2 regions of the Lactococcus sp. LG1267 genome follow, and region 1 is predicted to be linked to the other one. Evidence: predicted binding sites of a transcription regulator. Region 1 holds the regulator's gene; the other holds the start of a gene.
What was found. The regulator Rex, encoded in region 1, represses fermentation and respiration genes when NADH is low (regulators of the CRP and FNR family bind a similar motif). The targets are predictions, from matches to a motif close to TTGTGAANTANTTCACAA.
Positions count from the first base shown of each region.

Region 2: ald (alanine dehydrogenase) is a predicted target of Rex. The motif match lies at 3,016-3,033, and genes of this name have one in related genera.

Region 1 is NZ_CP071295.1:1,629,993-1,636,563, forward strand. It holds gene J0J33_RS07955 (malolactic enzyme) at 1-1,581, opposite strand, end outside; gene J0J33_RS07960 (LysR family transcriptional regulator) at 1,745-2,638, shown strand; gene J0J33_RS07965 (redox-sensing transcriptional repressor Rex) at 2,790-3,443, shown strand; gene J0J33_RS07970 (ArsC/Spx/MgsR family protein) at 3,876-4,205, opposite strand; gene J0J33_RS07975 (class C sortase) at 4,697-5,596, opposite strand; gene J0J33_RS07980 (SpaH/EbpB family LPXTG-anchored major pilin) at 5,677-6,571, opposite strand, start outside.
Region 2 is NZ_CP071295.1:1,298,206-1,304,776, reverse strand. It holds gene ybeY (rRNA maturation RNase YbeY) at 1-234, opposite strand, end outside; partial or broken gene J0J33_RS10945 (NUDIX hydrolase) at 244-717, opposite strand; gene J0J33_RS06460 (PhoH family protein) at 719-1,678, opposite strand; gene ald (alanine dehydrogenase) at 1,798-2,904, opposite strand; gene J0J33_RS06450 (hypothetical protein) at 3,513-4,685, shown strand; gene J0J33_RS06445 (ATP-binding cassette domain-containing protein) at 4,692-5,324, shown strand; gene rpmA (50S ribosomal protein L27) at 5,424-5,708, opposite strand; gene J0J33_RS06435 (ribosomal-processing cysteine protease Prp) at 5,701-6,045, opposite strand; gene rplU (50S ribosomal protein L21) at 6,049-6,363, opposite strand; ribosomal protein L21 leader region at 6,397-6,469, opposite strand.

The DNA of each region.
Region 1 (6,571 bases):
CATATCTTTTTCTTGAGCTTGTGCTAAGCCTTGCTCTTGAGCTTTTTTGGCTACTGCTTCTGCAACTTTGATTGAAACATCAGCGACATATTCAAATGGAGGAAGTACAGGAGCACCAGCAGCACCTGGATCAACAAGTCCGCTCAATGAGTGCGCAGCAGCACCAATCATTTCGTCAGTAAGAAGTGATGCTTCTGAAGCCAACATACCAAGACCCAAACCAGGATAAATCAAAGCATTATTTGCTTGACCGATTTGGTAGTCAACGCCTTTATAAGACACAGTTCCTGAAGGTATACCTGTTGCAACAAAGGCTTTACCTTCAGACCATGTAATTACTTGCTCAGCAGTTGCTTCCAATTTTTTAGTAGGGTTTGAGATTGGGAAAATTACTGGACGTTCAGTGTTGGCACACATTGCTTCAACAACTTCTTTGGTAAACGCACCAGCATCAGTTGAAGTACCAACCAAGATAGTAGCTTTAACTGTTTTGATAGCACTAGCTAAGTCAGTCATATCACCAGCATTTGTAAAATCTGCACGTTTTTTAGCAAATGGTTTTTGTGCTGGGGTCAAGTCTTCCATATCATCAAAGAGCAAACCTTGTTTGTCCATTATGAAGAAATGGTTGTAAGCTTCTTCTTCTGAAAGTCCTTCGCTTACCATCTCCGCATGAACACGGGCAGCAATTCCTGCACCAGCAGAGCCACCACCGTAGCAGAGGTAAACTTGATCCGTTAATTTTTCACCTGTGATATCAAGTGAACCAAAGATACCACCTAAAACAACAATACCAGTTCCTTGAATATCATCATTGAAAGTTGGAATTTCTTTTTTGTATTTGTTCAAGATATTTGCAGCATTTGAACGTCCAAAGTCTTCCCAGTGTAAGTAGAGTTTAGGGAACATTGCTTCAGCAGTTTCCACAAACTGGTCAACAAAGTCGTAATATTGGTCACCATAAACACGTGCGTGACGATTTCCAAGGTACATTGAGTCTTCCAAGAGTTCTTTACGGTTAGTACCTGCATCAATAACGATTGGCAGAACTGATGCTGGATCAATACCTGCTGCTGCAGTATAAACCATTAATTTACCTACAGAAATATCCACGCCTTGTGTACCCCAGTCGCCAATACCGAGAATACCTTCAGCATCTGTCACAACAATCAGACGGATATTGCGATTACCCGCTGCGTTTTTCAATGTTTCTTGAATATTTTCTGGATGATTAATATCAAGATATGCAGCATATTGGGGATCTACAAATAGACGGCTGTAGTTTTCGATAGTTTCAGCAATAACTGGATCATATACGATAGGGTTAAACTCTACGATATGTTGGTTAAACAAATAGTAGAACAAAGTACGGTTTGTATTGAAGATTTCCATCAAGAAATGACGTTTTTCCAAATCAGATGGTTTTTCCAAGTAATGTTGGTAAGTTTGTTCTGCTTGTTCTTCAAGTGTTTGAATATAAGGTGGCAAAAGACCGATTAAGCCAAGTTCCTTACGTTCTTCCATAGTAAATGCTGTTCCTTTATTTAAAAAAGGGTTGTTTAAGATTTCATGTGCACGCATTCGTACGTCCTCCAAATTTATTATTCCTATAAGAAATTCTTACAAGATGTATTTTAATACTTATAAAAAATTATAGTCAAACCTTTGGGTTACGATAAATATTATTTATAACAAATTACTAAACTTGTGATAGAATATAAGGGTCAAAGGAGCGTTTAGACTAATGAACTTGCATGATTTCGAGTATTTTAATGCCTTAGGATACTTATTGTCTTTTACCGCTGTTTCCAATCAATTTGGGGTAAGTCAGCCGACAATTACCTATGCCGTAAAGAGATTGGAACAATATTATAACTGTAACTTAATATATAAAGATCCTTCCCACCGGACAGTTATCCTGACAGATGAAGGAAAAATATTGAAGATTCATATCGAAAGTATTTTAGAAGAGTTGGCACTAACGCAAAGAGCCATCGAGCATTCTAAAAATCATCAAAATCATATTGGTTTCCCTCCTATAATTCGAGCAAAAATCCTAGCCCAGCTTTTAAATGATAAGGATGCAATTAGTTTCTTATCTAAGTTTGACTTAGTATCTGGCGGTTCGGAAGAACTTCTAGCCAAACTCATCTCTGGTACAATCGATTTTAGCCTTATAGGCAGCATTGCTCCTCTGATGCATTCCAACCTTTTTGTGAAACTACTTTATAAACGTGAATTTTATATCTTTGTCTCTAAAGATAGCCCGCTTGCCTCACGGCCAGAAATTTCATTTAAAGAAGCTTTGGATTATCCGTTTATCCTGCTTGATGAAAGTTTTGTCCATATGGAAGCTTTCCAAAATTTGAATGAAAAATACAAGAAAAAAGCAAACGTTCTCTTTAATTTTTCGGATATCCATACTATTGGGCAACTTGTCAACTCAAATGTTGGTATAACTTTAATGACTGATTTTCTTCCATTTGCTGATATGAATAGTCTTATAAAGATACCACTAATACCTGAAGATAAGCAAATTTTTCATGTTCAATATGCCTATTTAAGAAGTACACTGCTCAATTCAGATTTGAAAGAATTGATTCGCTTACTCGATGGACTAAATGAAAAAATAAATTGAAGTGAAAAGAGAGCTGCTCTCTTTTTCTTTGTTAAATTTTATTCGATTTTTTCACAAACTTTCTTCAACCGCATAATTCCAGAAAGAATTGTTTGACAACCTCCCCTTAAAAAAGGTAAAATATTCACAAAGACTATGTAAAGGAGATAACATGGCTGGCTCCCAAGTTAATAAACAACTGCCCAAGGCAACTGCAAAACGTTTGCCTCAATATTATCGCTTGTTCAAACTTTTAGTTGATGAACAAGTAACACGCACCAACTCACAACTTATTTCGGAAAAAATTGGTGTGGATGCGGCGACGATTCGTCGCGATTTTTCACTCTTTGGTGAGCTAGGACGTCGAGGTTATGGTTATGAAACCCGTGTTTTGCGTGATTTCTTTGGAGAATTGCTCGGACAAGATCAGGAAACACATATCGCACTCGTAGGAGTCGGTAACCTTGGACGTGCTCTTATCAATTATGAATTCCAAAACCGTAATAAAATGCGCGTTACCCAAGCTTACGATGTTCCAGAAAATCCACTCGTTGGTACAACGACTTCTACAGGTGTTCCTATCTACGACATCGCTGACTTCTCTAAAAATATTAAAGATTCAAAAATTAAAACAGCAATTATTTCTGTAAATAAAGAGAACGCTCAAGAAGTTGCAGATATACTAGTTAAGTCAGGTATCCGGGGTATCCTTAATTTTTCACCTTTGCGCTTACAAGTTCCAGAAGATATCGTTGTTCAGTCAATTGACTTAACGAAAGAACTTCAAACCTTATTATTCTTTATGTCAAATAATGACGTAAAATAAAGAGTTCTACCAACTATGTAGTGGTAATTGTAAAAAAAGAGTTACATTAGTGTGTAAAAAATTGTCCTAAGACGGTTTTTTAGTTGCGTTTAACAAGTATCTGTTGGAGTAAAATCTTTTTCTGAGGTGGTAAAAACAACCAAAGCCAGAAGGAACACACTTGATGAGTTTGCAAAGGTTTTTCTTATCCTAGAGAGGGGCCAATATAGCGAAACAAGACTACACTACTTGTATTTAAATAGATAACAACAGCTCCTTTTGAAATCCTCAGATAAACTTTCAGGCACGCTTTCTATGAATTCGAAAAAGTCATCTGTTTATCTGTTTCTTAATAAATTAAATCTACATACACATCATATTTGACAAGGTGCAGAAAAAAGCATGATTTTGAATCATGCTTTTTTTAATTAGTTGCTCAATCTTTTCATAATATCATAAATCAGATAAAAATTTACGATACTCTCTCGGAAAAAAACGTCGTATTTCATCAGAATTATAGCCAATTATGTAGTTATTTTCATCCAGAATAATTGGCGTCTTAAAAAGTAATGAATTCATTTTTAGGTAGTACAGCGCATTTTTTAAATTCATATCTGATGCTTTTACTAATTCTTCTTCATTTTTATGATTGATTCTTTCTGGATTTTTTACTAATTCATTTACCCCTTCTGTCGTTAGCGTTAATAATTTTAGCAAATCATCCACAGTTATTTGACTTATATCTCGCTTCTCAAAGTCTATGCCATAACGTTCAAACCACATGAAAGCTTTTTGACTGGATTTACACTTTTTTCTATAATAAATTTTTAATATGTGTTACACCTCTTTACCATTACATTTACCAATTGGATATCAAATTATCTATGCGTACATTCTAGGTCATACTTAAATTCATTGTCTTACTACTATCATTTAAAAGACTTGTTTTGATCAAACGGCGATATACTGTGCTCACACTTCCCTCATACGCCTTAGTGCTCCCTTAACTTCACTATTAGCTACTTCTACCTATGCACCCTTAACAGCTTTATTTTTGACCATTTGATACTCATAGAAATTATGAAACACAGTCACATAAATTTTATCACTCTTAGCAAGGTTGCTGGTTTGACTAAAAATAGTGACGAAATTTTTGTTTATATTGATATTATAAACAATATAGGTTAATAGTATGCAATTACCTCTCCCTAATTTTTGTACTTTCTAACAAAGGTCCAATTTTTCAAGATAACTTATTATTTGTTTTCAATAATTTAATCCTTATTGTTTAAATACGATTTTACCATTTTCCATATTTTATAAATAACTATTAACAAAAAAATTAAAATTAAAATTAAAATTATTACCAATTTTAATATATTATATTTTTTTGTTGAATTTATTTGCTTTTCTAAATCTTCTTCATTATAAGGAATACGGAGCCCTGTCACCAGCAGACGATGAGTATTAACCATATACGGAGTACACGTTACTAAAGTGACTTGATCCATATTTTCTGTTATTTTTAAACTGTCTAAATCGGTTGGTAGAACTTTTTTAAAATTACTAATACGATAGGCAAGCTTACTACCAGCAACTGTAATATAAAATACATCTCCTTTTTTCAATTTTTCTAAATCAGTAAATAATTTTTTCTCTGGTAACCCGCTATGACCTGTGATTACAGAATGAGTTCCTTTACCACCTATAGGAAAAGATGTTCCCTGAAGTACTGTAGCGCCTTTATCAAGTAATAGATCATTAGTCTCGTCAAATATTGGTAAGCTTACTTTAATTTTTGGAATAAATATTGCACCAAGCATATGGTTCTTAAAATATTCTTGTCCTGGATCACGAGCATCCTTTGTCGCCTCCTCAAAAGGATCTTTAACTAGTCCCATACCGGGAATATTTGTCAATTTATTATTTTTTAAAAGTTGCTCATTTTTTAATTGTAATTCTTTTTGACGAGCTTTTTGTTGCTGCTTATTTAAGGAAGAATACTCCTTCTGATACCTTTCAATAATACTCTGATCGTGAAAGTTATTCATGGCATCTGATAAAAATGGGTATAAGAAAGTTATCAGTCCTGATATGAAAAGGATTAGCATAACAAGCTTAAAAAAAAGATTATTTTTTTCTTTTTTCTCCTTTGTTAAATTTCTTTTTTTCATTTAAATTTCCTATTTTTATAGTACATAAATCTTTAAAGTTAAATAAGGCTGGAGTCCCAACCTTATTCAATATTATATAATTATAATTGTTTTTTATTTTTCTTAACTAGCAAGGCTGCTGTGGCCATCATGATTACTCCAACAATTAAGAATGTATATGTTCCGACACCACCCGTAGAAGGAAGTAAGCCTTTAGGAGTGTTCATTACTTCTAATTCAGAAGTGCCATATTGTCCATGTTCAACTGTGAAAGTAATTGTACCATCTTTCAGTAACACATAATCTGAAGATGGAGCTTTAACTTCATTTAAAATATATTCGCCATTGACCAATCCAATAACCTTCAAAGAGCCTTTATCGTCTGAAATTACTCGACTTGCAGCAGCTTTGCTATCTACCCAGCTTTCAAACACGTACTCACCTTTTAAGTTCTTTTGAGCTGCGAATTTAGCAAATTTTGTTTGATCTGCATTAGCTACCACAAATTCAGCTCCTGATAGCTCTTTCCCTGTTCGAGAATCCTTTTTAACAAATTTATAGCCACCTGTACCGACTGGCATTGGAGGAGTAATTTCTTGTTCAGGTTCATCATTAATTTGAACACTTGCTTTATTGTTTTGAAGCTCATCAGGATTTACTTCTGCAGTCAATTGCATATCATAATTGAGTTCCAATTTTTGACCTGCTAGTGCTTTTACCTTATCACTTTCCAAATTCAAGGCAATTGTAAAGCCACCATCTGCAAAGTCAATCGTATAATCATCATCTTTTTGAAGATCTCCGACTTCGACTGTTTCGTCCTTAAGAGCTAAACCGACAGACGGTTTATCATGAATTTTGAAGCTTGTAACTGCATTACTGTCCCCTATATTAGCAGGAATATTGATTGTTAGTTTATAGCTTAGAATATCTCCAATCGTTACATTTGCAAAAGTTTGATCTCCTACTGTAACTTCTTCGAATGAATCAACATTG
Region 2 (6,571 bases), 330 kb from region 1:
GAAAAACTCATCTTCATCAGGCTTATATTCAAGCGAAATAACATCCGTCGGTGCATCTTTCTCTCTATATTCCAGATTAATTTCTTGTGACCGCGCATTATCAACGAAAGTAACAGACATTTCTTTTGAGTCGGCAAGCTTTATATAATCTGCAGCAAAGCTTAATAACTTTTCAGTTTGCTCAATAATTTCTTTTGAAACTTTTCCTGTTTCATCAACTAATTCTATATACATTCTTTTCCCTTATATATTTTCGATGTTCTCTCTCATTTTTTTCGCAAAATCTAAGAGCGGTGTTCTTGTTGAAGGCATAATATTTTCTGGCAATTGGTCAAATGCAAACCATTGTGCATCCAGAACTTCGCTTTCTTCAAAAACTATTTGACCTGAAAAATCCTTGCTGACATAAACAGTATCTACAATATGAACTTCATCACCATTTGGATAGCAAAAATGCTATTCCTCTCCAGAACATACGGTAAATAGCTCCATGTTTCCTACAGTCAAACCTATCTCTTCAAAAAGCTCTCTGCTCGCAGCTTCTTCTGCTGTTTCTCCAGGTTCGATTGAACCCCCATGATAAGACCAACACCCTGTATCCTTACGTTTCTGAAGCAAGATTCCATCTTCATTATAGATAATTATGCTAGCACATGCAACAACAAGTGGGCGCGGGCCTAATATTTTACGTAAGTCGAGAACATAACCTTCAGACATCTTACTCTCCTTTTTTCTCGTAAGCATTAATAATTTGAGCTACAACAGGATGACGAACGACGTCCTTAGCTGTAAAGTAGACAAAATCAATACTATTTAAACCAGAAAGTTTTTCTTTTGCGTCAATCAAACCAGATTTAGCCTTAGCCGGCAAATCAATCTGTGAAATATCACCATTGACAATCATTTTTGAGTTGAAGCCCAAACGTGTCAGGAACATTTTCATTTGCATCGTTGTTGTGTTTTGCGCTTCATCCAAGATAACAAAGGCATCATCTAAAGTACGTCCACGCATGTAAGCTAAAGGTGCAATTTCAATGATCCCACGCTCCATCATACGTTCCGTTGCATTTTTTCCTAAAATCTGGAAGAGTGCATCATAAACAGGGCGCAGATAAGGATCTACTTTTTCTTGCAAATCTCCCGGTAAGAACCCCAGATTTTCACCAGCCTCTACAGCCGGACGTGTCAAAATAATGCGTTTCACCTGACCATTACGCAATGCTTGGACTGCCATAACGACAGCCAAAAAGGTTTTCCCGGTCCCCGCAGGACCAATGCCGAAGACGACATCATGCTGCTTCACACTGTCTACATAGAGCTTTTGCCCCACATTTTTTAACCGAATTGGTGTACCAACAGCATCTTTAGTAAGCTCGATTTCATAAAGTGTAATGAAATTTTCGATATTATCTTCAAGCACCATTTTAACTGCAATCATCGCATCAGAGCTATGGACAGGTAAACCACGAGAAATCAAAACTAAAAGAGCCTGTAAAACTTTACGTGCTTGCTCAGGCGCTACTTCATTATCAGCAAAAATCTGTACGCGCTCTCCGCGATAGTTTATATCAACAGCAAGTTGAGATTCAATCAACTGTGCATTTTTATCCTGTGAACCAAAAAGTAAAACTGCATCTTCTGGATTTTCCAACTTAAATTCTACGGAATGTCTAGCCAAACAAATACCTTCCTGTTCTTTTATTTATAATCTTTGTCTCATTATACCATATTTCAAGGTTTATACGCTTCCATACCTTTCATGCAAGCAAAAAGATCATTGGGAAGCCCCAATAATCTTTACTTAATTTTTGTATAAGGAAGACCAATCGAATCAGCCAACGCAGGCGACACTATTTTTCCTTTATAGATACTCATACCAGAGCGAAGGGATTCACTAAGATTAAGTGCTTCTTCTAAACCATTGTCGGCAATCTGCTTCAAGTATTCTATATTCCCTTTAGACATTACCAGAGTTGAAGTCCGAGGTGTTGCCCCTGGCATATTTGGCACTGCATAATGAATGACATTGTGTCTTGTAAATACCGGTTCTGCATGATTCGTTGCGTGATCAATAGTTTCAACCGTCCCTCCTTGATCAATAGCGATATCAACAATCACAGCACCTGGTTTCATTGATTTGACCATATACTCTTTCACAAGCTTTGGTGGTTTAGCCCCAGGAATCAGAATTGTTGAAATAAAAACGTCTGCTTTTTTTATGTGCTCTTCAAGTGCTTCGGTTGTTGACTTGACGACCTGCAGCTTTTTACCAGCGTAACGCGTTTCCAGCTCTTGAATACGTGTATCACTCAGCTCTAAAATAAGGACGGAACAACCAATACTCAAAGCAATATCTGCTGCATTTTCAGCTGCAGTACCACCACCAAATATAACGATATGTCCTGCCTCGATACCACTTTCGGGAATGCCTGGAAGTAGAATTCCTTGTCCCCCGTGTTGTTTTTCCAGATAATATTGTCCAATATTAACGGCACGTCGTCCCGCAATTGCACTCAAGGGTTTGAGTAATGGAAAAGTTCCCTCTGTAGCGATATTTTCAGCCGAAAAAGCAGTCACCTTCATTTCTATCATTTTTTCAACACAAGCTTTATTTGCAGGTAAATGTAAAAATCCCCAGATTATTTGTCCCTCTTTAAGGTATTGATATTCTTCCTCTAAGGGCTCTTTTACGCGAACCATCATTTCTGCTTCCCATGCTTCTTCACGTTCCACTATCTTGGCTCCCGCTGCGATATACTGCTCATTTGGAAAACCAGCACCAAAACCTGCATTATTTTCGACATATAGCGTATGCCCGGCCTCTACCAAAATTTTTACATTTTCCGGCGTCATTCCGACTCGTGCTTCCCCTTGTTTCAAGTCTTTTACTACACCAATTTCCATTCTTTTCTCCTTCAATGCAACTCAAAATTATAGAGTAAATATACCATAAATAAAGCGCTTAACTTACGAAAAGGGAAAATAACACTGTCTTTTTAGAATAATAAGATATTTTTGTTTTATATTCTACAAGGTATATTTTTAGTGAAAAGTAAGATGTATTTACGTCTTATATAGTGTAAGGCAAAAAAGATGTTAGGCATTGAAAGGAAGCACTCAATATAACATCAATATTTATAGAAAAAGGAGTAAATTACATGTCAAACAAAAAAACTAAAAAAACTGCTTATTACTGCTCTCACAGCTCTTGCACTCACGTCAGGTCCTGCTTTAGTACAAGCGAATGACATTCAAAGGTCTGCACCTCGAGTCTGGGTAGGAACTGTTGTTCGACAAAGAGTATACAATGTCAGAGGAAGTCTTCTACAGACACATTACCGTGAATTAAGGGTCAGAAATGGCTATAGAGTCAGAGTAACACCTCTCTATCTTAACAGAAACAGAACGCGTTACTATCAAGACTACATTTATCATACTTACTAAGCAAATGAAAAAATGGTGAGAGGGAAAATAGCATATGTTTCCCTTCGTTCTTTTCATGAGGAAAAAATATGTTTATACTAAAAAAATTTGTAAGCAGTAATAAAAATAAAGTCCTGATTTCCTTACTGTTCATCGGCCTAATCTTTCAGTTTGTTGCTTTTAAAACTGTAGGAACTCATCCCCCTAATGGTTTAGGATTGGAAGATACAACACAGGAAAATATCAAAGCCAGCGAAAAAAGTATCAGGGAACTCAAAAGTTTTATTGAATCTGGAGATCCTCCAGAAAACGCTGAAGAACTCTTAAGAGAACTCAATGATGAGTTAAAATTAGATAAGGCAAAACTTCAAGCATTAGAAGTAAATAATTACAATGAATTCTGGCGTTTAGATAACCTTTATAATGAACAAAGAATTAAAAAGTTAGAGGAAGCACAAAAAAATGGTGAAGAGGTTCCTTTTGGTGGGGGATATGAGTATTTCAAGGCAACTTCCAAATGGTACCACCAAGTCCTAGACAGTGGGCAAGACTTTACTCAAGCTCCAGGGGTAAACCCATCCAGCATCGGCGCCGCCCTCTATATTTTGATTGGCTTAGGTGGACTTTATGGTCTAATCCTGCTGACTTTTATCTGTGGAGATACCTTGGCAATGGAGATGCCAAACGGTTTGCGCTATTACCATTTGATGAAAAAGGATAAAAAAATGCTTCATTTCCAACATCTATTTATCCCTGCTGGCTTTGTACTCCTACTTATTCTTTCTGCCTTGCTGGTTTTTGCGCTCATCGCTGGACTCCAGTTTGGCATGGGCTCTTGGAACTTTCCTAACTTTGTCGTTGGGGCGATTTATGATGTATTTCAGGGCGAGGAGTTGCTCTGGCGCCTGCTCTATCTGCTTCTGGCCATCCTATTTATTACAAGTTTAGGACAGCTCCTCTCACAGTTTATCAGAAAAGCTTATATTCCTTCAGCGATTATCGCTTTACTGCTGGTCACTTATTCTGTTATCCATACGCATGAAGCGATGAAAACAATCGTTAAATGGATCCCTTTAACCTACTTAAACATTAATACTGTCTTGCAGTTTTCCAGCGGTGAAAATTCTTGGTCAACTTCTGGGAACTTTCTCTTTGAGAGAGAATCCCTCTGGATTGGTGCTATTGTACTCCTCTCTTGCAGTATTCTTTTCTATGGTATCAGCCATATCTTATTCACAAAGTACATCTATAGAAAGGCCTAGTAACTTATAAAACTTATAATAAATAATCTAACAACCTGTACGCTGAGTAACATATGTCTCACACTTGATAAACCAGGTCTTTATGGTATTATCGGTCGAAATGGCACAGGAAAATCTACCCTTTTCACGGCAATTAATAAGGAAATGAACTACGAGGGAGATATTCAGATTTCTGATGGCTGGCATCAAGGTAGAGTTTCATATGTTGCGACACTTGATATTTTTGAGCCTAATCTTAGAGCAATCGATTATATTAAGGTTTTGACAAAGACAGAGCTAAAAAGCGCAGAAAAATACATGCCCTTATTTTCTGCTTCACGTTTCTTTAAAAGACCAATCAAAAAATATTCTCTCGGAATGAAAGAAATACTGGCTTTCATTTACACTGTAAGCCTTGAAGCAGACCTTATCATTGTCGATGAGCTGATGAATGGGCTTGACAATGCGATGCGTGCCAAAGCCTTCCAAATCTTAAAAGAGCTTTCCAAAACAAAAATCATTCTGCTTACTTCCCACATCTTAGAAGAGGTGGAAAAATATTGCGACCAAGTCTATTTTCTTTCAAAATATGGTTTTGATGATGTCCTAAATTTTAGGGAAGCACAAAAATTAATCCAGGAAACTCAAGTATTTATGTAAAGAAAAGACATGAATCTGTCCCTCAAGAGTGGGCTTTCCTCATTGTCTTTTCTTTTATATTTATAAAAAAAGCCTCTCCGAAGAGAGACTCGTTTACCATTATTTAGCTACTGCTGGGTAAACTGAAACGTGTTTTTTACCACGTTTCATTTCAAATTTAACGTGTCCTTCGATTTTAGCGAAGAGAGTGTCATCGCCACCACGACCAACGTTAGCACCTGGATGGATATGTGTACCACGTTGACGGAAAAGGATTGAACCGCCGCTTACAAGTTCACCGTCAGATGCTTTAGCACCAAGACGTTTAGCTTGTGAGTCACGACCATTGGAAGTAGAACCCCCACCTTTTTTGTGGGCGAAGAGTTGCAGATTAAGTTCAAGCATTATATTGCCCTCCATTTTCAATTTTAAGTGTAATGTATTGGCTGTAATTATTTGATACTTCTCGCATAGCATTTTCAAACGCTTGGAGAAGTGTTTGAGCCAATTCGCCTTGTCTTTCAGGAGTACTCAAAGGTATTTCAACATAAAGATAACCATCTTCCATATTGGCAATAGGTTTAATCTTTGCCATTTCATAGAGATTATTTGCTGTTGTAATTGACAACACACTCACAGCTGCACAGACCACATCGTGACCATATTCACCTGATTCAGCATGTCCAGAGATTTCATAGGAAACTATTTTATCTCGCTTTGTCCTGATAACCGCTTCAATCATGCCTTAAGCGTTGATTGATTTGATAACAACCTTAGTGTAAGGTTGACGGTGACCTTGTTTACGGTGTGAGTGTTTTTTAGGTTTATATTGGAAAGTAACAACTTTCTTTTGTTTACCATGTTTTTCAACTTCACCGACAACTGTTGCACCTGAAACGAGTGGAGCACCAACTTTAGTAGTAGCACCGCCGACAAGAACAACTTCATCAAAAGTTACAGTTTGACCAGCTTCAACGTTAAGTTTTTCAACGTAGATAACTTGTCCTTCTTCAACTTTGACTTGTTTACCACCAGTTTTGATGATTGCGTAGTTTGACATTGTGATTCCTCCTTGTTAGATTTTGTGCCGTAAAACGACTGTAAGACTCGCCTTGGACCGTGAGCTAATGCTACTTAAACGGTACCTCGTGCGGTTGTACTTTATGGGAGACCACAAAGACAACTATATAAGTATAACAGAAAATATTCTTCAATTCAAGTGGAATGCAAGGTTTTTTTACTTCAATTTGTCATTTACAGTTAAGTTT